4 regions of the Bacillus cereus group sp. RP43 genome follow, and region 1 is predicted to be linked to each of the others. Evidence: riboswitches for the same ligand, from Rfam matches in the RefSeq annotation. Region 1 holds a riboswitch; each other region holds the start of a gene.

Region 1 (7,980 bases):
TCGGCTTGTTGAAAAGGGGGAAGTGTCTCCAAATATTTGTGAGATTGGTGGGGGAACAGGAAAGTTTGCCTATGATGTTTTACAAGAATGGAAACAATTATCTCCGGAAACCTTTATCAATTTAAACTATTCAATTATTGAAGTGAGCCCTTTTCATAGAAGATTGCAGCAGGAGAGGCTTTGCTCAGTTGATAATGTGTCCTATTATACATCTTATATTGAAATGGGAGAGTCTTTCGAAGGAATTATTTTTTCGAATGAATTATTTGATTCGTTTCCTGTTGAAATAGTTGAGAAAAGAAATGGAATTTTGTATGAAGTACGTATCACGTATACAGATGAGGGGAACCTTACAGAAATATTTAGACCGATAGAGAAAAGAATCGGTCGTTACTTATTGAAATATAACATTCATATTGCGGAGGGACAGCGCTTTGAAGTGCCTATTGCAATGGAAGAGTATATAGAAGAGATTGCGAAATGGTTTCAGAAAGGTATATGTATTACAGTTGATTATGGATATACAAAAGAAGAATGGATGCATCCTGCACATCAAGAAGGAAGTTTACGAGGATACTATCAGCATGAGCTAATACGGAATCCTCTAGAGCATCCAGGTGAAATGGATCTTACGACTCATATTCATTGGGATGAGTTGAAGGAGATTTTTAGCCTTCAAGGAATGGGTGCAGTATGGCATAAGAAGCAATCTGAATTTTTGTTAGCGGCAGGAATATTAGAACAGCTTACGAGTCATCAAGATACGAATCCATTTTCTGAAACTCAAAAACGAAATCGAGCAGTTCGTTCTATGATTTTGAACGGAGGCTTAGGAAGTGCCTTTGATGTTGTTATACATACGAAAGATATGAAGAATTTACATTTGAATCAATATTTAACAATATGAAAAAAAACAAGACACAGTATACTTCTGTGTCTTGTTTTTTAATACGACTTATGTAGTATTATATATTTCCTCTCATGATATATATTTATATTAAAGATATGAGATGAAAAATATAGAATACGTTCTTTTTCTCCGTCTATTAGTCCCTAACCTAATAATACGCGAACGAGTTGAATAATTGTTTCATTTTCTACTTTGTAGTAAATTTCTAATCCTTTTCTTTCACTAGAAACGATTTTAGCACTTTTTAACTTTGCTAAATGCTGTGAAATTGTAGATTGTGGCATGTTTAAGCCTGTGTACATTGTAGAAACATTGCTTGGGCCACGTTCAATTAATCCTTTTACAATACATAAGCGAACAGGATGAGCAAGCACTTTCAATAATTCTGCATTGCTTTCATATAGTTCTATTTCTTTTTGAAAGGTTTCTAACATGTTCTTTTCCACCTCCGTGTGAGCTGTTATACCATACTATACATACCAAAAAATTAAAGAAAAGAAAACAGTTGTTGCAGAAAAAAAGTCCTAAAGTAAAGAAACTGTAAGAAAAGAGACCCTGATGTAAATAAAATAGATAAATTTGCACAGTTTTGTAAAATGACATTTTTGGGTGAAAATTTTGATGCGTTTCAAAAATTGAAAGATATAGATATATTCGTAACACAATTTTATCATGATTTTCTTATTCTTTCAAATGAATATACAAAATTTTTAAAATAATATGACAAAGGAATTATAATGTTATATATAGAATATAAAACAGGTTAAAAGAAAAGAAGTTGATTATAATCAGCTTCTTTATAATGGTGATAATGAAATATTTGAGTGTAGCTGATAAATCTTAGAATGATCAAACCATTAGTCATTTATTCTAGAGTTAATCTTGTATCAATTTTAAAAATCTGTGATTCCATATATTCTCATAAAAATTAATTGTCTCTTTTGCGGACATAAATGGATTATTTAACGTAGAGGTTGTTTTCTGTACCATGAAGTTTTTGTATCCTAGTCCATGGGCAAATTTAATTGTAGCATCCATGCAGTATTCTGTTTGGGCACCACAAAATTCAATACGATGTACAGATAATTGATCTAAAATTTCTTTTAAGTTTGTTTTATAAAATGAATTTGCATGTGTTTTTCTTACAAAAAAATCTTGTTCTTGAACATCTAGATCGGTATGAATAGCCCAAAGTTCTTTTTCGGGTACTAAATCATCATCACAATGTTGAACAAAAATGATTGGTTTATTTGATTTTCTATATGAAGAAATTCTTTTATTTACTTTTGTAAGCAAGTTTTGTAAATCAAATAAATGCTCTCCGCTATAACATACCCCATTTTGTAAATCGATAACGATTAAAATATCTGCACAAGTATCCATTATTTTTACCCCTTTTTTATTTCTTAATATATCAATTAATCCATTACTTGGAAATAGATGATACACTTTTATTTTTTTAATGTACTACACAAAAAGAAAAAACATTAAAAGGAATATACTAGACAGCATAAAAAGAAGATATGATAACTTAATTTCATATCTTCTTTTTTCTCTATGCATTTACAGGTTCTTCTACGTAAGAAAGAGCATTTTCAAAATCGGATATTAGATCGTTAACATTTTCAAGACCGACTGATAAACGAAGCAATGAATTAGAAATGCCTCTTTCGTCACGTGCCTCCTGTGATAAAGCTGCATGGGACATTTTTGCTGGATAGGAAAGAATAGATTCAACAGCCCCTAGACTAACCGCAAAAACGGGTAGTTTAACTTTCGATAAAAATTGGCGGAGTGCATCTTCTGACTGTAAAGTAAAAGATAGGACAGCTCCGGCCGATGTTGCTTGAGATTGTTGAATATCATAGCCAAGATGTGATTGTAATCCAGGATAATAGACATTTTGGACTTTAGAGTGCTCTTGTAAATAATGTGCAATTTTATTGGCACCTGCAGCTGAATGTTCGAGACGTACATGCAATGTTTTAATACCGCGAAGCACGAGAGAACAGTCTTGAGGTCCTAAAATAGCGCCAAATGCATTTTGTAAAAATCCAAGTTTTTGAGCGAGTTCGGCATCTTTTACGACCGCTAATCCGGCAGTAACATCACTATGGCCAGCAATAAATTTTGTGGCACTATGAAGAACGACATCGGCGCCAAGATCAAGCGGCTTCTGGAATAATGGGGTCAAAAATGTATTATCAACAAATGTAAGAGCACCAATAGATTTTGCGAGTTTAGAAACCTCGCGAATATCTGTTACTTTTAAAAGTGGGTTAGATGGTGTTTCTACATAAAAGAGCTTCGTATTCGGTTTGATATTTTGTTTTATTGCTTCTAAATTGGTCATATCAACAAATGTATGTGAAACACCGTAACGAGAGAGAACTTCAGTTATAATCCGGTAAGTGCCTCCGTATACGTCTTCTGAAATGAGTACGTGATCGCCTTGTGAAAGAAGGAGAAAAGCAGTAGAAATCGCTGCAATGCCTGATGCAAAGGCGAACCCTTTTGTTCCGCCTTCTAATAAAGCAATGATATCTTCCAGAGCTTCACGAGTTGGATTTCCAGATCGGCTATAGTCGTATTTGCCAAAAGTATCTACATCAAACTGGTGAAATGTTGATGTGTTATAAATGGGAACGTTAACAGCTCCTGTTTGTGCATCGTGTTTATATTGGTTGTGTAGTAAGAGTGTATCTATAGAATAACTCATATTCTCACACCTTCTTTTACAAGTTTAATGGCTTGATTTAAGTCTTGAATTAAATCATTACTGTTTTCAATGCCGACGGAGAATCGAAGAAGACGATTACATACACCGTTTGCCGTTCTGATTTCTTCTGGAATATCAGCATGCGTTTGCGTTGCTGGATAAGTCATTAAACTCTCTACACCACCAAGACTTTCAGCAAATGTGATTAAGGATAAAGATTGTAAGAATGGATTAATCCATGTTTCATCTTGAAGACGAAACGAAATCATACCGCCTCTTCCTGGATAAAATACATCTGTCACACCGTCTTCATCATTTAAATAAGCAACAATTGCTTTCGCATTTTCTTCATGTTGTCTCATGCGAAGCGCTAAAGTTTTCATACCACGAATTAATAGCCATGAATCAAATGGGCTTAAGACAGCACCGGAGGCATTATGATAATGAGCGATTTCTTCACAAAGTTCCTTTCCTTTTGCAACGACAAGTCCGCTTAGTACATCGTTATGCCCACCTAAATATTTCGTTGCACTATGAAGTACGATGTCGGCACCTTCTGTTAATGGTTGCTGTATATAAGGAGTGTAGAATGTGTTATCTACAATAAGAAGTAGTCCGTGTCTTTTCGCTACACTTGTGACAGTGGCAATATCAGTAACTTGCATTAATGGATTAGTCGGAGTTTCTATGAAAATAGCCTTCGTTTCAGTTGTGATAGCTTGCTCAATTTGTTTAATAGATTGTGTATTTACGTATCTACATCGAACATTCCACTTTTTTTCATGTTCAGAAAATAATCGATACGTTCCTCCATATAAATCTTCAGATACAATAAGTTCATCCCCAGAACGGAATAACGAAAGGACAAGGAGAACAGCTGCCATTCCTGAACTGCAGGCATAACCTTGTTCGCCATATTCTAAGTCTGCGATTGCCTGTTCTAAAAGACCACGAGTTGGATTTCCAGTTCGTGAATAGTCAAAGCCGGTAGATTTACCAAGTCCTTCGTGACGATAAGCGGTTGAGAAATAAACGGGTGGATTAACAGTTCCTGTTGTAGTTTCGCTACGATTTCCGATTTGTGCTAGTTTTGTTTCGATAGTTGACATGTAAAAATTCCTCCTTTTTAAATTGAACGAGTAGTTGAATATAAAATAAAAAAAGCCTTCTAAGAAGAAGGCTTTCGGATTGAATAGAGTCTTCTTCTCATCTGTCAAATCTTTGACAATTTGCTGGAATTAGCACCTTATTAACAAATTGTTAATGGTTGCTGAGGCGTCATAGGGCCAGTCCCTCTACCTCTCTAGATAAGAATGTTCGTATGAAATTTTTATTATGTTTTTAACTTTACAACAAAAGTTAACTGAATTGCAACTTTATTTTAAATAATTTTTATTTTTCCGCAAGTGTCATTGACTTTTATTTTAGTGCGTGCTAAATTTATAAAAAATTAACAAACATTGTTAAAAGGGGAACGTATTTCCTTTTAGCTACATAAATAAAATAATAAAGACAAACTCTTATTGAGAGCGGTGGAGGGAAAGGCCCTGTGAAACCCGGCAACCTTCAAACTAAATGTTTGAAACGGTGCTAAAACCTGCAAAACGTGTGTTTTGCATAATAAGAGGAGGAACAATTATGTCCCCCTCTTCAAAGCGAAGAGGGGGTTTTTATATTGATAGAAATGAGGGAGATTCGTGAAATTACTAGATTTATTATCAAAAGGAATTGTAATAGGTGATGGTGCGGTTGGAACGTTATTACATTCGCATGGTTTACAAAGTAGTTTTGAAGAATTGAATTTGTCTGATCCAGACTTAATTATATCGATTCATAAACAATATGTAGCTGCTGGAGCGGATGTTATTCAAACGAATACGTATGGGGCAAATGAAGCGAAATTACGTATGTATGGATTAGAAAATCAAGTTGTCCAAATTAATAGAGCGGCAGTGAATATTGCGAAAGCATCAGTAACAGAGCGGAATGCAATTTTAGGGACAATTGGAGGTATGAAACATATTGGTGCTGTTACAACGACTGATATAGAGCGAGAATTTATGTTACTTGAGCAGGCAGGTGCTCTACTAGAAGAACAGGTTGATGGATTATTATTAGAAACTTTTTATGATGAATTTGAATTATTACATGCCGTTAAAGTATTGCGTAAACAAACGAATATTCCGATTGTTGCTCAGTTAGCGTTGCATGAGGCAGGTACGACTCAAAATGGGAATGATGTCAATGAAATATTAAAACAGCTTTTAGATTACGGTGCAAATGTTGTTGGATTGAACTGTCAACTAGGACCACTTCATATGACGGAAGCTTTTAAAATGATATCGATTCCTCAAGATGGCTACTTGTCAGCATATCCAAATGCAGGTCTCCCGAATTATGTGGAAGGGCGTTACGTATATGAGGGAAGTCCAGCGTATTTTGAAGAAATGACACCGAAATTTATTGAGCAAGGTATTCGGTTATTGGGTGGTTGTTGTGGTACAACACCAGAACATATTGAAAGTATGAAGCGTGCTATTGCAAATATTGCACCTGTAATAGTAAAGGAGACGGTTCCACGGCCTAAAGTGGTCCATACACAGGAGAAGCGTTCGAGAGCTCATGTCACTCTCGCAGAAAAGGCAAAGAAACAAACGACAGTTGTAGTGGAATTAGATCCACCGAAAACGTTAGACACGCAGCGGTTTTTTGAAGGGGCAAGAGCACTGAAAAGGGCTGGAGCGGATACTATTACTCTAGCAGATAATTCATTAGCATCTCCTCGCGTTTCGAATATGGCTATGGGTGCATTATTAACGAAGCATGATATTCCAGTATTGACGCACTTAACATGTAGAGACCATAACGTTATTGGACTACAGTCTCACTTGCTTGGATTATCAGCATTAGGTATGGAGGAAGTGCTAGCTTTAACTGGTGATCCAGCGCGCGTTGGTGATTTTCCAGGTGCAACTTCTGTATATGATTTGTCATCTATAGAGCTAATTAAAATGATTAAAGAGATGAACGACGGTCGCTCTATTTTAGGGAAATCAATTGGTCCAGCAACAAGGTTTTCTGTCGGAGGGGCATTCAATCCTCATGTAAGGCATTTAAAAGCAGCGGTAAAACGAATGGAACGAAAAATAGATGCTGGAGCAGAATATTTCTTAACTCAGCCGATTTATGATGTAGCTTTAATTAAAGAAGTATATGAAGCGACAAAGCATTTGGAACAACCAATCTTTATTGGAATTATGCCGTTAGTAAGTAAGCGGAATGCAGATTTTCTTCATTTTGAAGTGCCGGGTATTACTCTTCCAGAAGAGATAAGGCAAAGAATGGATGGACATGAAACGAAAGAGGCTGCTATCGAGGAAGGAATTCGTATTTCACAAGAGTTGATCGATGCGGCAATGAAATATTTTAACGGTATTTATCTTATTACGCCGTTTTTAAAATATGAAATTACAGAACATCTCGTGAAATATGTGAGAGAAAAGCAAGAAGTGAAAGAAGGTATTAATTGATGAAACGAATAGAAGAGAGATTACAACATGAAATTTTAATATTAGATGGTGCAATGGGAACGATGATCCAGCAAGAAGACTTAACAGCGGAAGATTTTGGAGGAGAAGAATATGAAGGTTGTAATGAATATTTAGTAAAAACAAGACCGGATGTTATTTTAAATATTCATAAAGTCTACATTGAAGCTGGTGCAGATATTATTGAAACGAATACGTTTGGTGCAACAAATATTGTATTAAGTGATTACGAATTGTCTCATTTAGATGAAGAGTTAAACGAAAGGGCAGCGCTTTTGGCGAAGCAAGCGGTTAAAGAAAGTGGGAAAGAAGTATATGTTGCGGGAGCGATGGGACCAACGACGAAAGCGATTAGTGTTACAGGCGGTGTGACTTTTGAAGAGTTAATCGAAGCCTATACAAGGCAAGCGAGAGGATTATTAAGAGGAGAAGTTGATGTATTGCTCGTTGAGACGAGTCAAGATATGCGTAATGTGAAAGCTGCTTACCTTGGAATTCAATCGGCGTTTGAAGAACTAAACAAAATAGTACCTATTATGATTTCCGGAACAATTGAACCGATGGGAACGACTTTAGCGGGTCAAACGATCGAAGCCTTTTATTTATCGGTAGAGCATATGAAGCCATTATCGGTTGGATTAAACTGTGCTACAGGTCCTGAATTTATGAGGGAACATATTCGTTCTCTATCTGATTTATCGGAGTGTTATATTTCTTGTTATCCAAATGCTGGTCTTCCTGATGAAGATGGGCATTATCACGAATCTCCGGCGTCACTTGCTGAAAAAGTAAAACGTTTTGCT
Region 2 (7,980 bases), 3.6 Mb from region 1:
GTTTGAAAAGGAGAAAGAAACATTTACAAATACAAGAGCGATTATAGGATCAGGTATGAATCCGGGTGTTGTTCAATGGATGGTTGTTGAGCTTATGAAAGAACGTCCAAATGAAAAGCCAAGAGCATGTTATATTGTAGAACATGACAATTCATTTTTGAATGATAAAGAGCTTATAAAACCTCATACACTTTATGCATCATGGGCAGTTGAGCGTTTTCTTGATGAAGCGATATGGAGTTATCCTATGTATATGAGTCATCATCGTTCACTTTATTTTTATGAGGATGTATATGCTTCAGAGTATAAAGTGAAGTTAGGAGCAAAAGAATTTTATGGTTGCTTAATGCCGCATGAGGAAGTCTTAATTTTAGGGAAAACTTTTAATATGGAAGTTGGTTTTCTTTATCGGATTAATGAATATACAACAAATTTAATTAGACAGAACTTAGATAAAGTAGAAGATTTATGGAATTGGAATCGTAAAGTATTTAATCCTGCAGAAGAAGAGATTACGGGAGAGGACTTAGTTGGTGTGTTACTCGTATATGAAAATAGCGAGACCTACATGTATAATGTAATGAATAGTAGCCAAGTTTTTCAAAAGTATAAAACAAATGCAACTTACTTCCAAGTAGGATGTGGGATTTATGCGGGCTTGTGTAGTTTACTTTTAGATACCTTTGGACAAGGTGCTTATTATGTAGAAGAATTATTATTAAATACTGAAAGTAAGTATGGGGAATATTTAAATTTATATATGAAGGATTTTGTAATAGGGCATAATAATTTTACAGATGGATTGCTACATGATAGGGTAAGGTGGTTATAAATTGTGACTGAAAAGGAAGGAGCTGTATCTCCTTCCTTTTAGTATTAGAAGGTCACATATTGCCCTGAAAGCAATTTCATATTTATAATTTAAAGAGATAACATTTGAAATGTTTTTTGGGGATTGATCAAGAGGAGTTTTTATATGAACAAATACAAGAGCTTGATTTATGAAGAAAGAGAAGCTTTAAAAGTATTTATATTATTATTCTATATTATATTCTTTTCATATGACGTTATCTATTATTTCGTTTATCCCGCTATGAATATTAATGAAGCAAGGGTAGGATGGCCAGAAGGTGGTATGGGAATAGGTGTATATATATTAGTAATATCTTTATTTCCTATTTCAATATATCTTCAAAAACAAGGTTATGTATATTTTGTGAAATACTTATTTTTAATTGGGTACATGCTTATTGATCTTATTAATAACTTAATGATTTATTTACACAGTGATCGTATTTTTGAAAATGGAAATATGGTTGAAATATTTTTAATTCTATTTGCACCGATTTTCGTGAACAGAAAATATTTTTATTTCGTTTCCTGTAGTGTAATTGGAAAATATGTATTTTTTACTTTGATATTACAAGATGTAAAAGTTGTGATTCCGCTTGTATTATGTATATTCTTTTTCATCATTTCGCATTCTTTATTAAGGAGATTTCAATCTTATGTAAGGACAGTTGTTGAGATGATGAACAGTATGAAAGAGACAGAAAATTTAACGGTTATTGGGACTATGTCTACAACAATCGCTCATGAAATTCGAAATCCATTAACAGCTTTAAAAGGATTTACACAAATTCAAAAAGAAAGAAATCCTGAAGATACGATGAGCTATGAGATTATGCTGCAAGAAATTGAGAGAATTAATGGGTTTGTTAGTGAATTGATGTTATTAGGAAAACCGAAACCAACAAATTATGAATGGTGTAATATACGGGAAATTCTTTTATATGTTGTACAGTTAATGGAAAGCTATGCGACTCAATATAAAGTGGAATTTCATTTGCAAGTAGATGGAAATTTACCCGTTATAAATGGTGATGACAAGCAATTAAAACAAGTGTTGTTAAATATCATCAAAAATGGAATTGAATCGATGCCAGAAGGTGGAGATATTCAGATTCGCGCATATGAAAAAGCTGGAGAGAACTTGTGTATTTCTGTTGAAGATCAAGGTTTTGGGATAGAAAATGAGGAAATAGAAAAAATCGGAAAAGCTTTTTATACAACAAAAGAGAATGGTACAGGTCTTGGATTAATGATTACATATAAAATTATTGAGGAACATCAAGGGAGTATCGCGATTCAAAGTAGCATGGGCGTAGGAACGAAAGTGGAAATTTATTTACCAGCAGTGTAGTACATTAGAAGAAACTATTTTTCAGAAAAGTGTTCTTGTTGTGTAAATATAAACATTTTATAAAATGTTTCAAGAAGGGTTTTTTTTATAAAACACTTCGTTTATAATGGAGGAAAATATCGACATAGAGCTTGTAGCTCGTGTAACGGTTCGGTAGTGTTATGAAAAGAAAAGAAGGGGTGCACGCGCATCCTTTTTTCTATGCAGATATGATGAAAGGGGTGGTATGATGGAATTAACATTAAATTCGACTGTATGTTTACACACGATTCAATTTCGAAAAGAGCAAAAGAACTATATTGTAAAAGATACGATTACAGGAGAGACATATGAAATGCCGCCACTTTGGATTGATGCACTGGCAATGATGCGTGACGGTTTTTTATTGGGAGAAATTGAGGAGAAATTAAAAGAAGAGTATCCGGCCGAAGAAGTAAATATGGTAGCATTTACGAGGCAACTGTTAGAGCTAGAACTTGTCGAAATGGTAGATGGAGAAGAGATAGCTTGTACAAAGAAGAAAGATAAAGATTATTTAGCTTGGGTACGCCCAAGGGTGGAACAATTCTTTCTTAACTTAAATAAAAAATATAAAAGCAAAGGTCAAAAGTGATCTTTGCTTTTTTTGTAGACCATGTTTAAAAAATAACAGCGAATGCCCTTGCGAAAGCACCGTCACTATTTTTAATTTTTAAAGGTGCTGCTGAGAAAAAGAATCGTTTCGCTTTAATGGCATCTAGATTTGTTAAATTTTCAATTAAATAAATATTATTCCCTAGTAATATGTGATGAATCGGTGATGTTTCTGTCGTTACCTCATCAGGAGAAATAAAATCTAAACCGACAGATTTTACTTTTAATTGAACTAGTTCTTCAGCTAATTCTTCGGAAAGATAAAACGCTTCTTTCTCATAAGCTTCGGTATTCCATTTATTAGATAGATTGGAATGGAAAATGACAATATCGCCTTCTTTTATGTCGACAGTATGTAATACTTCCTTAGGTAATTTTCGCTCTTGAACATGAGTCACATCGATAAGAACAGCTTCGCCTACAAATTGATTTAGGGGTAATTGATCAATAGTGGTTGCGCCTGAAATGAAATGAGCAGGAGCATCACAATGCGTACCAACATGAACGACAGAATGAAAATTCGTAACTTGATAACCTGATTCTTCAACGCTTGTAATGGCTTCTAGTTGAATTTTTGGTGTTCCAGGAAATTGAGACATATTATTTTCAAACGTTTGTGATAGATCAATTACTTTCATTTTACATACCTCCAATATATTTTTTAAAAATAATAAAAAGCCCTTCCTTCATAATCAAGAAAGATGAGCTTTACATACTAGTTGAGTTTTATCTTCCAAAATGCAATGCATTTTGCAGGAATTAGCACCTATTCAGTTTGCATAAACTGAGGTTGCTGGGCTTCAAAGGGCCGGTCCCTCTGCCTCTCTTGATAAAGGTTTATTCAGTTTTAAATTCGGAATATTCGAGATATTTAGATTGTAATTCATTTCCTTTTTTCGTGCAATACAAAATAGGTATTCACCCAAATAAAGGTTCTCGCATATTGTAGCTTATGTAAGTAGAATGCTGCGAAGGGGTGGGTGCAGTGACAGGTAATGTATTGAACTATTTTGCTGGTGGAAATACAGCTAGGGGATTTTATAGCTTGTATGAAGAGAGTTTAAAAGGGCTAGATAGGTTATTTATTTTAAAAGGCGGTCCAGGAACAGGGAAGTCTTCTTTAATAAAAGCAATTGGGCGTGAATGGACTGGAAAAGGATATGATATTGAATTTTTACATTGTTCTTCTGATAATAAGTCAGTTGACGGTGTAATTATTCCGAAGCTAAATGTAGGAATTGTCGATGGGACATCGCCACACGTTATAGAGCCGAAAATGCCTGGAGTTGTAGAGGAGTATATAAATTTAGGCGTTGCTTGGGACTCAGATAAATTAAGAAAGAAAAAATTAGAGATTGAACGATTTGTTTCAGAAGCAAGTAAAGCCTTTCAAGCAGCTTACGGGTGTTTTAAAGAGGCTCTAGTTATACATGATGAGTGGGAGAAAATATATATTAATAACATTGATTTTAATAAAGCAAACGAATTAACAAATCAGCTTATACAGAAATTGTTTGCAGATAAAGGCGGGAAGAAATCAATTGTGAAACATCGTTTCTTAGGGGCTGCTACACCGAAGGGAGCAGTTGATTTCGTTCCTAATTTGACAGAAGGGCTTCCGCATCGCTATTTTATAAAAGGTCGCCCAGGTTCTGGAAAATCAACGATGCTTAAAAAATTAGCTAAGGCAGCAGAAGAAAAAGGTTTTGAAGTAGAAGTGTATCATTGTGGATTTGACCCAAATAGTCTCGATATGATTATCGTAAGGGAATTAGGATTTGCAATTTTTGATAGCACAGCACCGCATGAATACTTCCCAAGCCGTGAGGGGGATGAGATTATCGATATGTATGATCTCATTGTTGCACCAGGGACAGATGAGAAGTATGCTACGGAAATTCGCGACGTTTCAATTCAGTATAAAACAAAAATGAATGAGGCGATGTCTTTCTTAGCAAAGGCAAAATCAGTTCGTGATAAATTAGAACGAATTTATATTGCCGCTATGGATTTTTCAAAAGTTGATGCATATAAAGAAGAAATCCAAAAAGAGATTGAACGAATTGCAGTTACTGTAATTGAAAAGAAAAAATAGGTATTTTGTTAGGCTGTCGGGAACTTTCTGACAGCTATTTTAGTATGTAGTAAAATTAGTCTTATATTTGTCGAATTTCCAGGGAAATGATCAAAAAATGGGGAGGGTATGAAATGAGAGAGAAAATTGAGTTGGAACTAGAAAGAATTGAAAAAGAGAATGATGTGAAAATTTTATTTGCTGTAGAATCAGGGAGCAGGGCGTGGGGATTTCCATCGAAAGATAGCGATTATGATGTTAGGTTTGTTTATATACGTCCTGTAGAATGGTATTTATCAATTCATGATAAACGTGATGTAATCGAGTATCCAATTAGTGATGATTTAGATATAAGTGGCTGGGATATTAAAAAGGCATTGCAACTATTTGCAAAGTCAAATCCAGCGTTACTCGAATGGATTCGATCACCAATTTTTTATTCGAAAAACTCTAGCCTTCCAGAACAACTTCAGCAAATGAGTGAAAAGGATTTTGATCCGAAATCAACAATATATCATTACTTACATATGGCTTCAAAAAACTATCGTGAATTTTTACAAGGTGAAAATGTAAAGTTGAAAAAGTACTTTTACGTATTACGTCCTATTTTAGCGTGCAAATGGTTAGAGGAGAAGGCGACATTGCCTCCTGTAGAATTTGACCGGTTAATTACAGAACTATCAGTAGAACGTAGTGTATTGAATGAAATTGAAAAGTTGTTAATAAAGAAAAAAGCGGGTACTGAATTAGATATCGGTTTAAAAATTAATGTACTAAATCAATTTTTAGAAGAGCAAATTGATTATTATCAGCAATACGTGAAAGGTATTAAAAAGGGACTAGGAATAGATATTGAAAGCTTAAATACATTATTTCGAGATATGTTGTTTGAGTTATGTAAAAAAGAGCACAAGTAAGTCTGTGCTCTTTTTTAGTTTTTAGGAATAAAGAAAACAGATATAGCTGCGATAAGGCCTGCAAATGAGAATAAGTAAAAATTCCACGCCAGATCATATTGCATTGTTATAATAATACCAACAAGAATAGGGCCAGCAATCGCACCAATTCGCCCAAGGCCAAGCCCCCAGCCTAAAGAGGTAGCTCGGATATGGGATGGGAAGTATTGTGTTACATATGCATTTAATATTTGAGTAATACCGACTGATCCAATTCCAGCAAGACCAATTAAAAGATAAATGATTGTAATGGAGGGTTTGATTGTTAATAGTCCGATGCATATGGCTGCCATAAGATAGGAGATGCTAATAACAATTTTTGCTCCTATACGATCGGCAATCGCCCCGGCAAATAATGCGCCGATAGCTGCAGTAATATTTAGCATAAGTAGAAATGATAAACTAGATCCAAGAGGATATCCTGCTTGGCGCATCAGCTGTGGTAACCAAGTATTTAAACCGTATATTAAAAACATTCCCATTATATAAGTGGTCCAGAAAAGTAGAGTTGCTTTTATGTATTCTTTTGAGAATAACGTAAGAAATCCATTTTTCTTTTGTGTATTAGATGGTGTTTCAGAAATTTCTTTTTTTACATGTAATTCAATTTGAAAACGATCACGAATTTTTTTCGCTTCTTCTTGCCGATTACGTGATAACAAAAATTGAATGGACTCAGGTAAATAACGAACAATGAAAGGAATGAGAAGTAGCGGAATCATTCCGATGCCAAACATAATTCTCCATCCGAGATCTTCTAACATAAACATGGATAAAATAGCACCTAACACGATACCTAAAGGATAGCCGGTAAACATAAGAGCATAAATAAAAGATTGCCGTTTTTTTGGTGAATATTCAACAGTAAGTGCGGAAGCCGTTGGGATAACACCGCCTAATCCGATTCCTCCGATAAATCGAGATAGCCCGAATAATTCCGGAGAAGGAGCAATTGCTGCTAAGCCCATTGTGATAGAAAAAAGAGCTAAACAGCATATAAGTGTCCACTTTCGTCCAATTAAATCTGTAATGGTTCCGACTAGAATAGCGCCAATAAACATCCCAAATAGAGCATAGCTGGCAATTGTTCCAGCGTGGGCTGGTGATAGTGCCCAGCTGTTGTCTTCTAGGAGTTTTGGTAGAACGGCACCGTAAATACCTAAATCATATCCGTCAGCTAGAATGGCTAGCCAACAAATAAAAACAACAAGTTTTGTAATAGAACTTGAAAAGATAGTTTCTGTAGATTCTAGATGAGGTGGAGCAGAAGGTTGCATAGTTATTCACCCCTTTTATTCCGCTATTTGCGGGCAGTAAGACTCCCAACTCAAATTAGGCACATGCGAGGAAGTTAGGTGGGAGATTAACTGCACGTAAAAGCCCGATTGGTGTGGGCTAATAATCAGAGGGGGATGGACAAAAACCTCCTCTGATTAAAGTTTCACTTTATTTGTAGATGAATATATTATTTTACTTTATGTTAATATTTTCCTTCTTGTATCGAAATTTATCTGAAAAGGTGTCATGAAAAACAAAGAAGTTCAACAGGATTCCCGTTGAACTTCTTTGTTTTTTTATTCGTTATCAACTCGCTTTAATGGTTGATCTGCTGGACCTTCCATAACATCCCCATCAATTGAAAAACGGGAACCGTGACAAGGGCAATCCCAAGTACAATCACCGTTATTCCATTCAACTTCACAGCCGAGGTGTGTGCAAGTTGTATCGACGATATGTAATTTTCCTTCTTTATCTTTATAAGCACCTGCTCGTTTACCGTTGACATGTACAACAGATCCTTCGCCAACTTCAAGATCTTCTGGCTTACGTAATGCGGTTTCAATTTTTCCTTCAATTAAGTGTTTAGCAACATCAATGTTCTGAGAGAGGAAAGTTTTTATATCTGGATTTGCATGAAAGCGTGATGGTGCAAACAGTTCTTTATACGGACTGTGGACTTTTAGAATGGAGTCCTTCAGTAAATGAGCTGCTGCAGTTCCAGTCGTCATTCCCCATTTACGATATCCAGTTGCCACAAATATATTTGGATTCCTTTCGTTAATATGTCCGATATAAGGAAGCTTATCTAGCGTGATTAAATCTTGTGCTGACCA
Region 3 (7,980 bases), 1.1 Mb from region 1:
TGGCTTTCTAGTCTTTTGATTTCATCTTCTAATGAATCCACTTTAAAGCAAATGTGATGTACTTTTCCTTCGGCTGGAAGGGAAGAGTTATAACCTTCAATTAGTTCAAGTATCGTTTCTTTTGATTCTTCTACGCCTAAAAATGCGAGCTTTAAGTTTGGGTTTGGATGTCCCATGCGCTTAATAAGTTGTAAGCCAACTACTTTTTCATAAAATGAAATAGATGTTTCTAAATTTGTGACCATAAGTCCGACGTGTTCGATTCTTCTAACTGGCATGTGCACTCCTTCTTTCTGAAAATTATATACAATATATTATTGAAAATTAAGAAAATAAGCAAGATAAAAACCTTACAAATTTTAGCGTGTTATATGGTATAGTGAGAAAGTATGTTTGGGGAGAAGGAAGGAGATTATACTATGAATACAACTACTCAAACTCCTTCATTATCGGAAACAATGAAAGAGTGGCATTATGCATTAGCATATGAAATTAAACATTGGAAAACGATAGGTGGTAGTAAAATCTCTATCATTAACGGTCGTTTTTTATATACAGATTATGAAAGTACAGTATACGTATTTCAGCTTATATCGGAAGTAAGTTTACCTGAAGGTTCACCAATTCGAATTGAGTTCGATGGTGAGGAAGCGACGGGGGAAGTATTATCTGTACATGGATTAGAAATCGAATTGAAGTTAAATGATTATATACAAGGCGAAATACGAGAAGCTGTTTTATACAGTGAACCGTGGCAATTGTTAGAACAACTGCAAGAGAGATTGAAAGAAGCACATAAAGATAAGCTGAAACGTAATCGTATAAAGCGTCTTGTTGATGGGACGAGCAGTCCGAAACATATTGAAAAGATGAAAAATACGAAAAATGAATTGGCTTACCGTTCTTTTTACAATCCGACAACGTATGTGTGGGGACCGCCTGGAACAGGGAAGTCGTACAATTTATCACGTATTATTTCGGCTCATTATCAAAAAGGAAAATCGGTACTTGTGTTAGCTCATAGTAATGCGGCAGTTGACGTATTAATGAGCGAAGTAACGAAGCAAATTGAGAAGAAAAAGAAATGGACACCTGGTGAAATCGTTCGTTACGGTTTTAGCCAACATGAACATATACGAAATCATGAAACGTTACTTGCATCGAAGTTAGTTGAAACGACGAACGGATCTTGGGGAGAAGAAAGACTCTATTTAGAAGAGACACGACAAGATCTTCGTGAAAAGATTTTATCATATAAAGCGACTTCTGCTGATAAGAAGCGTATACAAGAGATTGAAAGTGATCTTCGAAAGCAAAAAGCGAAAATTAAAGAAGTAGAAAAAGAATATATTGAAAATGCGCAAGTAATCGGTGCGACTTTATCGAAATGTGCCATTGATTCACTTATTTATGAGCGTACATTTGATTTAGTTGTCGTAGATGAAGTAAGTATGGCATATGTGCCGCAAATCGCATTAGCTGCTTCTCTTGGAAAACGTATCGTCGTTTGTGGCGACTTTTTACAATTGCCTCCGATTGCGATGGCAAACCATGAACTTGTTAGAAAATGGCTCGGCGAAGATATGTTTTACCATGCAGGGATTGTTGATTCTGTAAATAAATCAGAAGCACATCCCAACCTTTTTATGTTGCAGGAACAAAGACGTATGCATGCGGATATATCGAAGTTTACAAACTCATTTATTTATAAAAATAGAGTATATGACCATCCGTCTGTTTCAGAGCGTAAAGAACTTGCGCAATTGCAGCCGTTCGCAAATGAGGCGAGTGTTTTATTTGATACGAGCTTAATGGGAGCATTTTCCTTAAAAGACGCTGCATCTGGTTCTCGTTTTAATATTATGTCTGGTTTAGTAGCGATGCAAATGATGTTAATCGGACTGCTAGATGGTGTGCAATCTATCGGTGTGGTTACGCCTTACAGGGCGCAGTCACGCTTTTTATCAACGTGTATCAGGGAAATGTTGCAGAGAACGAAATATCAAAACATACCAGTATTAGCGGCAACAGTTCATAAGTTTCAAGGGTCTGAAAGAGATATGATGATCTTTGATACAGTTGATAGTTATCCGCAAGAACGACCTGGTGTGTTATTCTTTGATCATAAAAACCATCGTCTCGTCAATGTAGCAGTAACGAGAGCGAGAGGGAAGTTCATTCAATTATCGGATTGCCATTATATGCGTAAAAATCTTTCGAGAAAACAAGCGTTATCACAATTAACAGCTCATATAGAACGTCACGGAGATGTGTATGATCGCACGACATCAAGACAATTATGGGAGAGAAAAATATCGAAACGATTACGCTGGTTTATGGAAATGAATCTCGAGGAAACGAAAGGGCTATTAAAAGATATTTTAGCTGCAAAACGAAAAATCATTATTTCACTTCCAAGTACGAAGCAAGTAGATAAACGAGTATGGCAAGCGTTAATGCGTACGAATGCACAAGTAACGGTATATAGTGACGGACCAGTTCCATTAAAGAATGTAAAGTTACAAAGGCAAAACAAAGCGTTCCCATTTATAGTAATCGATGATGAAATCTTTTGGGCAGGGGCACCTCTCACATCTCAAATGATGTTTGAAGGTAGTACGGAATTTCCGTACATATGTGCAAGATTACAAGCACCTGAAACAATTGGTGTATTAAAAGGGTTTTTAGATATTCGGTAAATTCGGATAGGAATTCCTTGACTTTTATTCGGAATAAATTTAGAATGAAAATAATTTAATATAATTTAATATAATTTTATGAAAATTCTTATCACGAGAGGTTGAGGGACTGGCCCTATGACACCTCGGCAGCGGATTCTTTATGAATACTGTGCCAATTCCAGCAAGGTAACTTGAAAGATAAGAAAGAAGCTCATTTTGACTGTATATACAGAAGCCTCTTTCTATCTTTTAGAAAGAGGCTTTTTTACGTGAAAATAAAAGGAGGAAGAAAAATGGGAGCGACAGGAGTAACGTCACAAAGAAAAACAATTGAAGAGAGTATCGAAAGAAATAAGGAAAAGTACATAAAAACAAGTCATGATATTCATGGGAATCCGGAGATTGGTAACCAAGAATTTTATGCATCAAGAACGTTAAGTTTATTACTAGGTAGTGCAGGATTTCAGTTGCAGCACAATATAGCTGGTCATGAAACAGGTTTTATCGCACGAAAAAGTTCAGGGAAACAAGGACCAGTTATCGCATTTTTAGCTGAGTATGATGCTTTACCAGGACTCGGTCATGCGTGTGGTCACAATTTAATTGGCACAATTAGCGTTGCGGCAGCAATCGCATTATCAGAAACGCTTGAAGAAATCGGCGGAGAAGTTGTCGTGTTTGGAACACCAGCAGAAGAAGGCGGGCCAAACGGTAGCGCAAAGTCGAGTTATGTAAAAGCTGGGTTATTTAAAAATATCGATGCAGCGCTTATGATTCATCCGAGCGGAAAGACAGCGACGACGAGTCCTTCATTAGCAGTCGATCCACTTGATTTTCATTTTTACGGAAAAACAGCTCACGCCGCAGCTTCACCTGAAGAAGGGATTAACGCATTAGACGCGGTAATTCAGCTTTATAACGGTATTAACGCACTTCGCCAACAACTTCCGTCAGATGTGAGAATTCATGGCGTCATTACAGAGGGCGGAAAAGCACCTAACATTATTCCTGACTACGCTGCCGCACGGTTCTTCATCCGTGCAGCTACGCGAAAAAGATGTGCGGAAGTAACAGAAAAAGTAAGAAATATTGCACAAGGAGCAGCGTTAGCAACAGGCGCAAAAGTAAAAATCCATCAATTCCAAAATGAAATCGATGAACTACTCGTAACAAAAACATATAACGACATCGTAGCGGAAGAATTAGAACTATTAGGTGAAGATGTAAATCGCAAAGAAAGAGTAGGGATCGGTTCAACCGACGCCGGAAACGTAAGCCAAGTCGTACCGACCATTCACCCGTACATTAAAATCGGACCAGATGACTTAATTGCACATACGAATGAATTTAGAGAAGCAGCACGTTCAGAACTAGGAGATAAAGCGTTAATTACATCGGCAAAAGCATTAGCAAATACAGCGTATCGATTAATTACAGAAAAAGGACTGTTAGAGAAGGTGAAAGAGGAGTTTAGAGAGGCGCAGAGGAATCAGGGGTAGAGGGTTAAAAGGAGTGGATCATCCACTCCTTTTTCTTTTTTGAGGAAAGCTGGTGCCTATCAATTTAAATAAAGTGTTCATTTTCACATTGAGATGTCAATTCTCTTATTTCTTTATCAAAACGACAATTTCTCCTCAAATTCACTCTTTAAAACAATTAAAGGAGACGATAATCCAAATTGCATTAAAGAGTCTAAAAATGCAGCGAGAGAATCCATCGAATCGCTCATGACTTTCATCATATAATTAAATTCCCCGCTAATTCGATATAAATCTGTTACTTCAGGAGCGGCATTACAATATTGGATAAAATCAGAGCATTGACTCGTTTTAAACATGATGAATGCTTGAATGTTCTTATTAATTTTGGAAGGCTCAAATTTCGTTCGGTAAGCAGCTATAACCCCTTGATCTTCAAGTTTGTTAATACGCTCTTTTACAGCAGGTTGCGTCATGGATATAATTCGTCCTATTTCTGAAACAGAAATTCTCGCATTTTCATACAACAAGTTCATAATTTTATGATCGATTTCATCCAGTTTTACTGTGTTTTGCATTGTGTAGCCTCCTTATTTTATTTTTTAAGTAAATCACAAATTATAACTATAATATCATAAGTGAACGAACTAAATTACCTATAAATCTATATTTGAAATTATTGGTTTTTGAATAAAAATATAAGTATAGGATTTATTAAACGGAAATTTAGGGAGGATGGAAAAAATGAAAAATCTTGATGGGAAAGTAGCGTTAGTAACAGGAGCGAGTCGCGGCATTGGCCGTGCCATTGCAATGAGATTGGCGAAAGATGGGGCATTAGTTGTGATTCACTACGGCCGAAATAAAACAGCTGCAGATGAAACGATTAGTGAGATTGAATCTAATGGAGGAAAAGCGTTCGTAATTGAAGCTGAGCTCAATTCAATTGATGGTGTCAAAAAGCTAGTAGAACAATTAAAAAATGAATTACAAACAAGAGTTGGTACATCAGAGATTGATATTTTAGTAAACAATGCAGGCATAGGTACACAAGGAACGATTGAAAATACGACAGAAGAAGTTTTTGATGAAATTATCGCCGTAAATATGAAGGCACCGTTCTTCTTAATTCAGCAAACATTACCGCTTCTACGAGAACAAGGACGTATTATTAACATTTCATCAGCTGAAGTACGGCTTGGTTTTACAGGATCAATTGCATACGGTTTAAGTAAAGGTGCGCTTAATACGATGACACTTCCTCTAGCTAAATATCTTGGAGAAAGAGATATAACAGTGAATACAATTATGCCGGGATATACGAAGACAGATATGAATGCGAAATTGCTAGATAATCCGGAAATACGAAATTTTGCTACGAATTCATCTGTGTTTGGACGAATAGGGCAAGTTGAAGATATTGCAGATGCAGTAGCGTTCCTTGCTTCTTCTGATAGTCGCTGGGTAACGGGGCAAATCTTAGATGTTTCAGGAGGCTTTTGTTTATAAGGGCAGCACTCTACAATTATCAAATTGAAATTTTTTAAAAAATATAGAGACTCCACTCCTTGGAAATATTTTCACTATTAAGTTGTAACAAAAACCGTAGTTTTTCATTTTTGAAAAGGCTATGGTCCTTTTTAGTTGTAGCAAAGATATGATGCGAGGAAGGTTTTTATAAATCAAAAAAACTTGATTAATTAGTTGCATAAGGGCTTAATCAGCGTATATACTATAAATATCAAAAAAAGTTGATGAAGGGAGAGTGAACTACAGTGGCACAAGATTTTCAGCTCTATGAGAAAAAATTTAAAGCGTTGGCTGATCAGAAGCGTTTAGAGATTATGTATGAACTTTGTCAGCGAGGCCAGACTTGTGTATGTGATTTAACAGAGATTTTTGAAATGACGCAATCTAAGTTGTCATATCATTTAAAGATTTTATTAGATGCAGGTTTAATTGTAAAAGAAACAAAAGGTACGTGGAGTTATTATGATTTAAATGATGCGGAAGTAAATAATTTATTATCAGAAGAATTGTGTTGTATTTTTAGAAAAACCGGCAAAGGAAGCTGTTGTTAAAATTTTACACTATTAATCAAAAAAACTTGATTAATAACATGTAAAGAGGAGGAATAAGCTATGAGATATGTTCATGTTGGTATAAATGTTACTAATTTAGAGAAGTCTATTGAATTTTACGAAAAGGTATTTGGTGTGTCACCAGTTAAGGTGAAAACGGATTATGCAAAATTTTTATTAGAGATGCCAGGACTTAATTTCACGCTGAACGTGCGAGATGAAGTGAAGGGAAATCAGGTAAATCATTTTGGTTTCCAAGTGGATACAGCTGAAGAAATCACATTACATAAAGAAAGATTAGAAAAAGAGGGTTTCTTTGCGCGTGATGAGATGGATACTACTTGTTGCTATGCGGTACAAGATAAGTTTTGGGTAACGGATCCTGATGGTAACGAGTGGGAGTTCTTTTATACAAAAGCAGATAGTGATGTTCATAAAATAGAAGAGTCATCTTGTTGCACGACTTCTAATGAAGTAGCTAAAAATTCTTGTTGTTAATGGGAGATGGAAAATAAAATGAAACGTTTATCTTTTCTAGACCGATATTTAACACTATGGATCTTTCTAGCGATGGCTATTGGAATTGGTTTAGGATTTGTGTTTCCTAGTGTAGTAGACGGACTGAATACATTACAAGTTGGCACGACGTCTATTCCGCTCGCTATTGGTTTAATTGTAATGATGTATCCACCATTAGCGAAAGTTCGCTATGAGGAAATGGGCCGAGTATTTAAAGATGTAAAAGTGTTAGTTCTATCTTTAGTACAAAACTGGATTATTGGTCCGGTACTTATGTTTGTTTTAGCAATTATTTTTCTTCCAGATAAGCCTGAATACATGGTCGGACTCATTATGATTGGTTTAGCCCGTTGTATTGCAATGGTGATTGTTTGGAACGATCTTGCTGATGGAGATAAAGAGTATGCGGCAGGTTTAGTGGCTTTTAACTCGGTATTCCAAATGTTATTCTTCTCCCTTTATGCATACGTGTTTGTAACAGTAATTCCGGAATGGTTAGGCATTGAAGGGGCTATTGTCGATATTACAATGGTAGAAGTAGCGAAATCAGTATTTATCTATTTGGGAATTCCTTTTATAGCAGGTATGTTGACACGTTTTGTACTAGTAAAGCTAAAAGGAAGACAGTGGTATGAAAAGGTGTTTATACCTAAGATTAGTCCACTTACATTAATTGCATTGCTATTTACGATCATCGTTATGTTCTCTTTAAAAGGGGAAATGATTGTTAGCGTGCCGCTAGATGTAGTAAGAATAGCGATTCCGTTATTAATCTATTTTATTGTGATGTTCTTTGTTTCTTTCTTTATGGGAAGAAAAATTGGTGCAAACTATCCGGTAACAACAACGTTAGCATTTACAGCAGGTAGCAATAACTTCGAGTTAGCGATTGCTGTAGCAGTTGGTGTGTTTGGTATTCATTCAGGCGCAGCATTTGCAGCGGTTATCGGTCCTTTAGTTGAAGTACCTGTCATGATTGCACTTGTAAACGTCGCTTTTTGGTTTAAGCGTAAATATTTTAATGATCAACCAGTATAATTTAAAAACAAAGGTGGAAAACAACATGGAAAACAAAAAGACAATCTACTTTTTATGCACAGGAAATTCATGCCGCAGCCAAATGGCAGAAGCCTGGGGGAAACAATATTTAGGAGATAAGTGGAATGTATATTCTGCAGGAATTGAAGCACACGGAGTAAATCCAAATGCTATTAAAGCAAT
Region 4 (7,980 bases), 1.0 Mb from region 1:
CATATATGTGTAGCCTACTTCATTCGGATGAAAATGATCGGAGTATAATAAATCTTTTCCGCGATTTTGGAATAAATCAAATGTCGGTGTGATATATACATTTTTATCATTTAATGCTAACTTCTCTAAAGAAGCATTCCAATCAACAACAATATTTGATGAACCTCTTAAATCTTCCACATCCTCAAAAGGATTGTATAAACCTAGCCAAAAAATAGGGCTATCTGTATTTAATTTACGAATTTCTTCTATAATTTTCTTTGCTTCATTTTGAAACGTTTCCGTATCAGGACGATACGTTTCTAAATCTATCTTTCCGAGCGATTCCCATCCTGGGAACAAATCATTTCCTCCAATTGTTAAAACAATTACATCTGCTTGCTTAATTGAATACTGAGCACCGCTACCCTCTAATTGTTTTAATAAATCCGGCATTTTTGCGCCACTAACTGCCAAATTGGTTAGTGCAACTTTTTGTTTATAATCTTTTTGTAAATCCTGTTTCATTCGTCCAATATAGCCAATTCCTTCTTTATCACCAACGCCTCGCGTTAACGAATCACCTAGACTAACTATTTGTAACGTTCCCGTTTTCTTTTTCTCTTTTGCCACTACGTCAGTCTTTGTAATTAATTTGGAAGCTTTCGGATTTAATACATCATTCACACCCGAAACAAAACCATATGCAAATAAACAGAAAGACGCAATTGTAATGAGTAGAATTACTTTTACTAATTTTGATCTCATATCAAAACCCCTTTTAGCCCCTATAGATTGTCCATAATTATACCAAACGAATTTTCGAAAAGCGATTTTCACACCTTCTCTATTATGTCGTTTCCCTATTTACCAAATTTGGTAATAACTCTACATGTTTCACATCTATTTCCTCATCATTAATCTTTTCATATAATAATTCAAATGCCTTTATACCAACATTTTTACTCGAATGCGAAATCGTCGTAATACCTAATATATCTGCTACCTCTTGATCATCACATCCGATAATCGTAATATCCTCTGGGATACGAATTCCTTGTTTTTTCGCCTCCGTTACCATTCCTGCAGCAATATGATTACAAGATACAAGAAACGCCGTCGGTTTTACAGACATACTAGCCCATTCCCTGACTACATTGCGCCCATCTTCCACCGTAAAACAGCCTTTAAACTTCCAGGCATCTAACGGTGTTATAACAATCTGTTGAAGTGAATCCTCATACGCCTTTTTTCGCCTTTGGCTATTAATACTATTACTTCTTCCAATGCAATATCCGATACGTGTATGACCAGCATCTATTAAGCTTTTCATCCCGCGCAAAAATACTTTGTAGTAATCAATATGTACACTCGAAATGAAATTCGAATCTATTTCTTCACACATCACAATTGGACCAAACTTCGTATACTCTTCAAGTTTTTCCTTACTATTTGTCCGTGAACATATAATTACTCCATCAAGCTTTTTCATTTTTAACATCTGTAAAATTTCAAGCTCTTTTTCTTCGCTATAATTTGTCTGGCAAAGCATCATATTATAATTATTCTTTGCGGTTTCCTTTGATATTCCCCCAATAATGGCACTGTAATATTGATCATTTACGTGCGGCAATAAAACGCCAATTACATTCGTTTTTCCTTTCACTAAATGAATAGCATTCACATTTTGCGTATAATTTAATTCTTCTATAATCGCTAAAATTTCTTTTCGTTTCTGTTCATTCACGTACGGATGATTATTGAGTACACGTGAAACAGTTGAAACCGATACCCCAGCAAGTTCAGCAATCTTTCTTATATTCGTCATCTCATTTTCCCCTTCTCACAAAAATTCTCCCTTGACCTGGTAAGCTTTCCACAATATATCCTTTCCTAGCAAATACATTTTGAAAGGATATACAACTATGCTTCGATTCAAATTAGAATATATATTTTTCATTGGCGGTTTACTCATTCTCGCCATCGGTATTAATATGATGACGACAATTACTTCCTTTGGACTTAGCCCTTATGATTCCTTCTTTATTGCACTATATCAAAATTTTGGGATAAGTATTGGTTTTTGGATTTTTATGATTAACTTTGTTTTTACCCTAATCGTACTCTTTTGGGACAAAAAACAAATTACAATCGGCACAATTGTCACAATGATTCTTATTTCTCTTTTTGTTGATTGGGTTGGTTCTATTACGACTATTATGGACGCTATCCGCTCTCTTCCAAAATATATAACACTTATTTGCGGAAATCTATTCGTCGGAGCTGGAATTGGTCTTTACGTCTCTACTAACCTTTGCGCAGCACCTCAAGAGGCTTTCGTTTTAACTGTTGCTGAGAAAAAGAAATGGACATTTAGAAGAACAGAAATTTCATTAGCTTTTTTATTTTTAACATTAAGCTTCTTATTAGATGGGCCAATCTATTTTGGAACAATTATCTTATCCTTTACAACAGGTTGGATTATTCAAGCATTTATTCAAGTTGGTACGCAGATTTTAAATAGAAAAAACCCTATTAAGCAAGCCGCTTAATAGGGTTTTCGTTTTATTAGAAGAGATACTACTTAGCATCTCCTTCAATTCGATAGTTTGCTTTCACACAATCTATTTCTTCATACGATTGCAATGTATGTAGAATGTACTCATAATCCGCAAGAGAAGCACGATGCGTTACAATTACGATTTCTGCTTTCCCTTTCTCTTCAAGTGGCATTTGAATAATCTTTTCAAAACTAACACCGCGCTCAGAGAACAAGGATGTAATTTTTGCAAACACACCAATTTCGTCTTTCACATGAAGTCTTAAAAACTTTTTCACAACAATTTCATCTGGCTCTTTTAGTACCTTTTGATATTGCGGGACTACCGCACTATTTCCGTTTACACCAAGCCTAATATTTTGCATTACAGCAACTAGGTCAGAAACAACAGCTGTCGCTGTCGGTAAACTTCCTGCTCCCGGTCCATAAAACATCGTTTCTCCTACCGCTTCACCATACACATAGACAGCATTATATTCATTTTGCACTGCCGCAAGAGGGTGTGCATTTGGAAGTAAAGTTGGCTCAACTGTAACCTCTAATTTCTCGCCATCTCGCTTTGCGAGACCAATTAATTTAATTGTATAGCCTAAGCTCTTACTATATTCAATATCTTCTGCTGTAATAGAAGTAATTCCTTTTACCTTCACATCTCCAAGCTCTACATTTGTAGAGAAACCGAGAGTAGCCAAAATCGTCATTTTTCTTGCTGCATCTAAACCTTCTACGTCTGATGTTGGATCTGCTTCTGCAAATCCAAGCTGCTGAGCTTCTTTTAACACGTCGTTATATGCTCTCCCTTCGTCTGACATTTTCGTCAAAATAAAATTTGTCGTCCCATTTACAATTCCCATTACTTTCGTAATAAGATCTGAGGAAAGTCCTTCTACGATGCTCCGTAAAATTGGAATCCCTCCAGCTACACTTGCTTCGTAAAATAAATCAGCCTTATTATCCTTTGCTACTGCTAATAGTTCCGCTCCGTGTAACGCCATTAAATCTTTATTTGCAGTCACAACGTGCTTCCCGCTTTGTAAAGCTTGTAAAATATATGCTTTTGCATCATCAATGCCACCCATCACTTCGATGACAACATCAATATTTGAATTATCTAAAATTTCATTTGCATTTTGTGTTAATAGAGTAGAAGGCACGTCTACTTCTCTCTCTTTCTCAATGTTTTGCACCAATACTTTCGTTACTTTCACTGGACAACCTACTTGGTGTATAAGTCGTTCTTGATGATCTGTAATAATACGAACTACACCACTACCAACTGTCCCAAGACCTAATAACCCCACTTGAATTTCTTTCATAATACTGTCCACCCCTTAAAAATTGTGTTTAGATGCCATTATATAGACAAAAAATCTGAAAAACAATGTATTTTGAATATTAAGAAAAATACAGGTTGATCTTTACAAATAAAACGCTACCACGTGTTATACAATCATTTACAATATATAAGGGGTTTCTTGATACACGTAATAATTCAGCCAATTAGAGAATAATAAATTCCCATGACTCCTCCACCTAACAAGCGGCTTCTCATTTGGATTATTATGTTTAAAATAATTTTTTGGCACATCAATATTTAACCCTTTTTGGCAGTCCCGTTCGTATTCTTTCTTTAACGTATCACAACTGTATTCACTATGTCCGAGTGCGAAAACTTGCCTTCCCTCTTGCCCAATAACAAGATGAACACCCGCTTCTTCAGAACTGGCTAATAACGTTAATTCTTTCACTTTTTCAATATCGCTCTCTCGTACTTCTGTATGACGAGAATGCGGAGCAAAAAACACTTCATCAAACCCTTGTAACAATTTCACATGTTGCTCGCGAACCTCATGTTCAAATACACCAAACATTTTTTCCGCAAGAGGGTACTTCGGCACACCATAGTGATAATACAAACCTGCTTGTGCCCCCCAGCAAATATGAAGCGTAGATGTTACATTCGTTTTTGAATACTCCATAATACGTCCAAGTTCTTCCCAATAATCTACTTCTTCAAAAGAAAGAGTTTCAACTGGTGCTCCTGTAATAATGAGTCCATCAAATTTTTCATTCTCAATATCACGGAATGTTTTATAGAAGCTCGTTAAATGGTCCTGCGCTACATTGCGAGACAGATGCGATTCCATATGAAGTAAATGCACATCTAATTGCAACGGTGTATTTCCAATTAAACGAAGTAATTGCGCCTCTGTTTCTTGTTTTGTAGGCATTAAATTTAATATAGCAATTTTCAAAGCACGTATATCTTGTGTTACTGCTCGCTCCTTCGTCATTACAAAAATATTTTCCTTCTGCAATACTTTGCGAGCTGGTAAATCTTTATCAATTATGATCGGCATGTTGTTTGCCTCCGACTAGCGCCGCTTCTAAATCTGCAATAATATCAGAAACATCTTCTATACCGACCGATAAACGGATTAAATCAGATGTAACACCAGCTAAACGCTGATTTTCTGTGCTTAATTGTCTGTGCGTCGTACTAGCAGGATGGATTACACAAGTTCTTGCGTCAGCTACATGCGTTACAAGAGTTGCAAGCTTTACATTTGCGATAAATTCTTTTGCTGCTTCTAATCCGCCCTTAATACCAAATGTTAAAACTCCACTAGCACCTTTTTTCAAATACTTTTGTGCTAACGAGTAATTTTCATTACTATCTAACCCTGGATAATTCACCCATTCAATGCGATCATGATTAGCAAGCCACTTAGCAACTTCGAGAGCATTTTCACTATGACGCTCCATTCGTAAATGCAATGTTTCAAGGCCAATGTTGCTAATATATGCATTGAATGGGCTCATACAGTTTCCGTAGTCTCTTAATAACTGAACGCGTGCTTTCACAATATACGCTGCTGCTCCAAAATTTTGAACATAGCTTACGCCGTGATAACTCGGATCCGGTTCGACAAGCTCAGGGTATTTTCCATTTGTCCAATCGAAGTTCCCTCCATCTATTACAATGCCGCCTAGAGAACTTGCATGGCCATCAATATATTTCGTTGTAGAATGGACAATGATATTTGCCCCATGTTCAAACGCCTGGCATAAATAAGGCGTCGCTAATGTATTATCAACGATAAAAGGTACTTCTAATTCTTTTGCTGCCGTTGAAAGTTCTTTGAAATTCAAAACGTTCATTGCTGGATTTCCTAATGACTCTGCATAAACGAGTTTTGTCTTATCATTAGCAAGTGCCACAATTTCATCTGCCGTTAAATTAGGATTAAAGAACGTAACATCGATACCAAGCTTACGCAAACTCACTCCAAATAAATTAAACGTTCCTCCGTAAACAGTTGAAGAACAAAGTAAATGGTCTCCACTACTGCAAATATTTAAAACCGCAAGCATAATAGCTGCCTGCCCAGAAGCTGTTGCAACAGCCCCTACACCGCCTTCTAAATCTGATAACTTCTGCTCAAATGCAGCTAGAGTAGGATTTCCAATACGCGTATATATATATCCTTCTGCCTCTAAATTAAATAGTGCTGCTAAATCATCTGACGTATCGTATTTATACGTTGTACTTTGATAAAGTGGCAAAACACGCGGCTCACCATTTTTTGGCGTATAGCCACCTTGCACACAAATCGTTCCTTTCCCCCATGATTCTCCCATCTCTCATTCTCCTTTCTTTTATGCAAAATAAAAAACTGCTCCTTCCCTGAAAACAAGAAAGGAGCAGTTTGAAAACACGCTCTAAGGTTCTTTCTTATCTCTCAGGATTATTACCTGCAGGATTTGGCACAATTCCGTTATACGGCTGTTGCCAAGGTTTCATCGGGCCTGTCCCTCCACCTTTTCTTGATAAGACTATGCAATTACCGTTGATTTTATAGCAATAATTTCCTGATGTCAAATAGTTTTTCTGAATGTTCTAAATTAAATGAGAGGAATTTAATTTAAACAACAAAAGAAATATATTCCATATTCATTTGAAAAAGACCTTTTAAAAACTCCGATCAATATATAGAATTAAATAAGTGGTTTAACCGCGTTTGTTTCAAATTTTCATGAGATTTCAATATATTGAATAAGCCAAACCCTCAAAAAGATACTATATATATTCCATTCATTTCACACTAGCATTTTTAATCCTTTCTACATGAAAACTTACATAACGGAGGTACAACATGACAAATAAAAAGGACATGCACTATATACTCGTCCTATATGGCATTCTTTTAGGCTCTATAGTAGGAGCTACAGTCTGGTTATTTTTAGTTACAATAAATATCGGAATTCACTTTATTTGGGGATACTTACCTACTATTTTCTCTTCTCCGCCTTATTACACCATTTGTGTAACAATCATCGGTGGTATCCTCGTTGGTTTAACACAAAAATACTTCGGTACATATCCACGTCTTATGCCCGAAGTGATGGCTGAATATAAAAAAACAGGTAGAATCGAATACAGTTTTGTACATAAAGCTACTTTAACTGCGATTATCGTTTTAATATTTGGAGCTAGTTTAGGCCCAGAAGCAGCACTTGTTGGAATTATCGGTGGACTTTGTACATGGGTAGGAGATCGCTTTAATTTTGCTTTAAAGGGAATGAATGAACTAACAGAGGTTGGAATTGGTGCTACTTTAAGTGTAATTTTTAATGCACCATTATTCGGTTACTTAGCTCCGAATGAAAATGAGGGTGAGCAAATTAATGAATTTTCGAAAGGAAAAAAAGCAATTGTATATTTAGCTACCACTTTTGCCGGTTTTTCCGTTTACTTATTGCTTAGTAAACTCGATAATCGTGGATCCTTTATTGTTGATTTTGGGGAAGGGTCTCTTGCTCTTAATGAATGGATCGCCTTTCTACCACTTGCTAGCATTGGTGTTATAGTTGGTTTCTTTTATTTCAAATTAGAATTCGCATTAGAGAAATTAATCCATCCCTTCAGGGAATACAAGGTATCACTTGGAATTATAGGCGGTATTTTATTAGGAGTTACAGGAACTTTTCTCCCGTATACGTTATTTTCAGGGGAACATCAATTAAAAGATTTAGTCGTTGAATGGAGCCATTTGTCCTTCTGGGTACTACTTCTTTCAGGGGTTTTAAAATTATGTATTACTGCCGTTTGTTTAAATACGGGTTGGCGCGGCGGACATATTTTCCCAATTATATTTGCTGGATCAAGTATCGGATATGCTATAGCTTCTATTATCCCTATAGATCCAATAGCTTCTGTAGCCATCGTCACGACAGCTATTTCAAGCTATGCATTAAAAAAACCAATAGCTATAACATTACTATTGCTCATGTTTTTCCCGCTCAATTTATTATTACCGATGCTTGGAGCTGCGGCAATTGGTAATGCTTTTCCGCTTCCTAAACATAACGAAGCTACAAATTAATAAAAATAGGCAGTAGGGACAAAAGTTCCACTGCCTATTTTTGTTACACATGCC

The links. Region 1 has a riboswitch for S-adenosylmethionine ahead of metI (cystathionine gamma-synthase/O-acetylhomoserine thiolyase). Riboswitches for the same ligand answer to the same signal wherever they lie in the genome.
Region 2: another riboswitch for S-adenosylmethionine. It lies ahead of QCI75_RS24750 (cyclase family protein); the one in region 1 lies ahead of metI (cystathionine gamma-synthase/O-acetylhomoserine thiolyase).
Region 3: another riboswitch for S-adenosylmethionine. It lies ahead of QCI75_RS11545 (M20 family metallopeptidase); the one in region 1 lies ahead of metI (cystathionine gamma-synthase/O-acetylhomoserine thiolyase).
Region 4: another riboswitch for S-adenosylmethionine. It lies ahead of QCI75_RS00475 (bifunctional O-acetylhomoserine aminocarboxypropyltransferase/cysteine synthase); the one in region 1 lies ahead of metI (cystathionine gamma-synthase/O-acetylhomoserine thiolyase).

Annotation. Positions count from the first base shown of each region.
Region 1 covers NZ_JARVHQ010000001.1:1,142,453-1,150,432, forward strand. Annotated here, with positions in the region: gene QCI75_RS05940 (class I SAM-dependent methyltransferase) at 1-907, shown strand, start outside; gene QCI75_RS05945 (ArsR/SmtB family transcription factor) at 1,054-1,344, opposite strand; gene QCI75_RS05950 (cysteine hydrolase family protein) at 1,787-2,293, opposite strand; gene metC (cystathionine beta-lyase) at 2,466-3,629, opposite strand; gene metI (cystathionine gamma-synthase/O-acetylhomoserine thiolyase) at 3,626-4,738, opposite strand; SAM riboswitch class I at 4,833-4,943, opposite strand; SAM riboswitch class I at 5,147-5,256, shown strand; gene QCI75_RS05965 (bifunctional homocysteine S-methyltransferase/methylenetetrahydrofolate reductase) at 5,327-7,159, shown strand; gene metH (methionine synthase) at 7,159-7,980, shown strand, end outside.
Region 2 covers NZ_JARVHQ010000001.1:4,764,916-4,772,895, reverse strand. Annotated here, with positions in the region: gene QCI75_RS24765 (S-adenosylmethionine decarboxylase related protein) at 1-832, shown strand, start outside; gene QCI75_RS24760 (ATP-binding protein) at 977-2,203, shown strand; gene QCI75_RS24755 (hypothetical protein) at 2,433-2,816, shown strand; gene QCI75_RS24750 (cyclase family protein) at 2,842-3,474, opposite strand; SAM riboswitch class I at 3,560-3,672, opposite strand; gene QCI75_RS24745 (PRK06851 family protein) at 3,822-4,931, shown strand; gene QCI75_RS24740 (nucleotidyltransferase domain-containing protein) at 5,045-5,827, shown strand; gene QCI75_RS24735 (MFS transporter) at 5,842-7,143, opposite strand; gene QCI75_RS24730 (FAD-dependent oxidoreductase) at 7,441-7,980, opposite strand, start outside.
Region 3 covers NZ_JARVHQ010000001.1:2,196,272-2,204,251, forward strand. Annotated here, with positions in the region: gene QCI75_RS11535 (VOC family protein) at 1-278, opposite strand, end outside; gene QCI75_RS11540 (AAA domain-containing protein) at 390-2,699, shown strand; SAM riboswitch class I at 2,785-2,886, shown strand; gene QCI75_RS11545 (M20 family metallopeptidase) at 2,975-4,180, shown strand; gene QCI75_RS11550 (Lrp/AsnC family transcriptional regulator) at 4,297-4,737, opposite strand; gene QCI75_RS11555 (SDR family oxidoreductase) at 4,904-5,668, shown strand; gene arsR (arsenical resistance operon transcriptional regulator ArsR) at 5,935-6,240, shown strand; gene QCI75_RS11565 (ArsI/CadI family heavy metal resistance metalloenzyme) at 6,301-6,738, shown strand; gene arsB (ACR3 family arsenite efflux transporter) at 6,757-7,797, shown strand; gene arsC (arsenate reductase (thioredoxin)) at 7,823-7,980, shown strand, end outside.
Region 4 covers NZ_JARVHQ010000001.1:99,202-107,181, reverse strand. Annotated here, with positions in the region: gene QCI75_RS00500 (SGNH/GDSL hydrolase family protein) at 1-819, opposite strand, end outside; gene QCI75_RS00495 (LacI family DNA-binding transcriptional regulator) at 830-1,807, opposite strand; gene QCI75_RS00490 (YczE/YyaS/YitT family protein) at 1,905-2,531, shown strand; gene QCI75_RS00485 (homoserine dehydrogenase) at 2,560-3,855, opposite strand; gene metA (homoserine O-acetyltransferase MetA) at 3,994-4,899, opposite strand; gene QCI75_RS00475 (bifunctional O-acetylhomoserine aminocarboxypropyltransferase/cysteine synthase) at 4,883-6,181, opposite strand; SAM riboswitch class I at 6,273-6,377, opposite strand; gene QCI75_RS00470 (chloride channel protein) at 6,697-7,926, shown strand; gene QCI75_RS00465 (YjjG family noncanonical pyrimidine nucleotidase) at 7,970-7,980, opposite strand, start outside.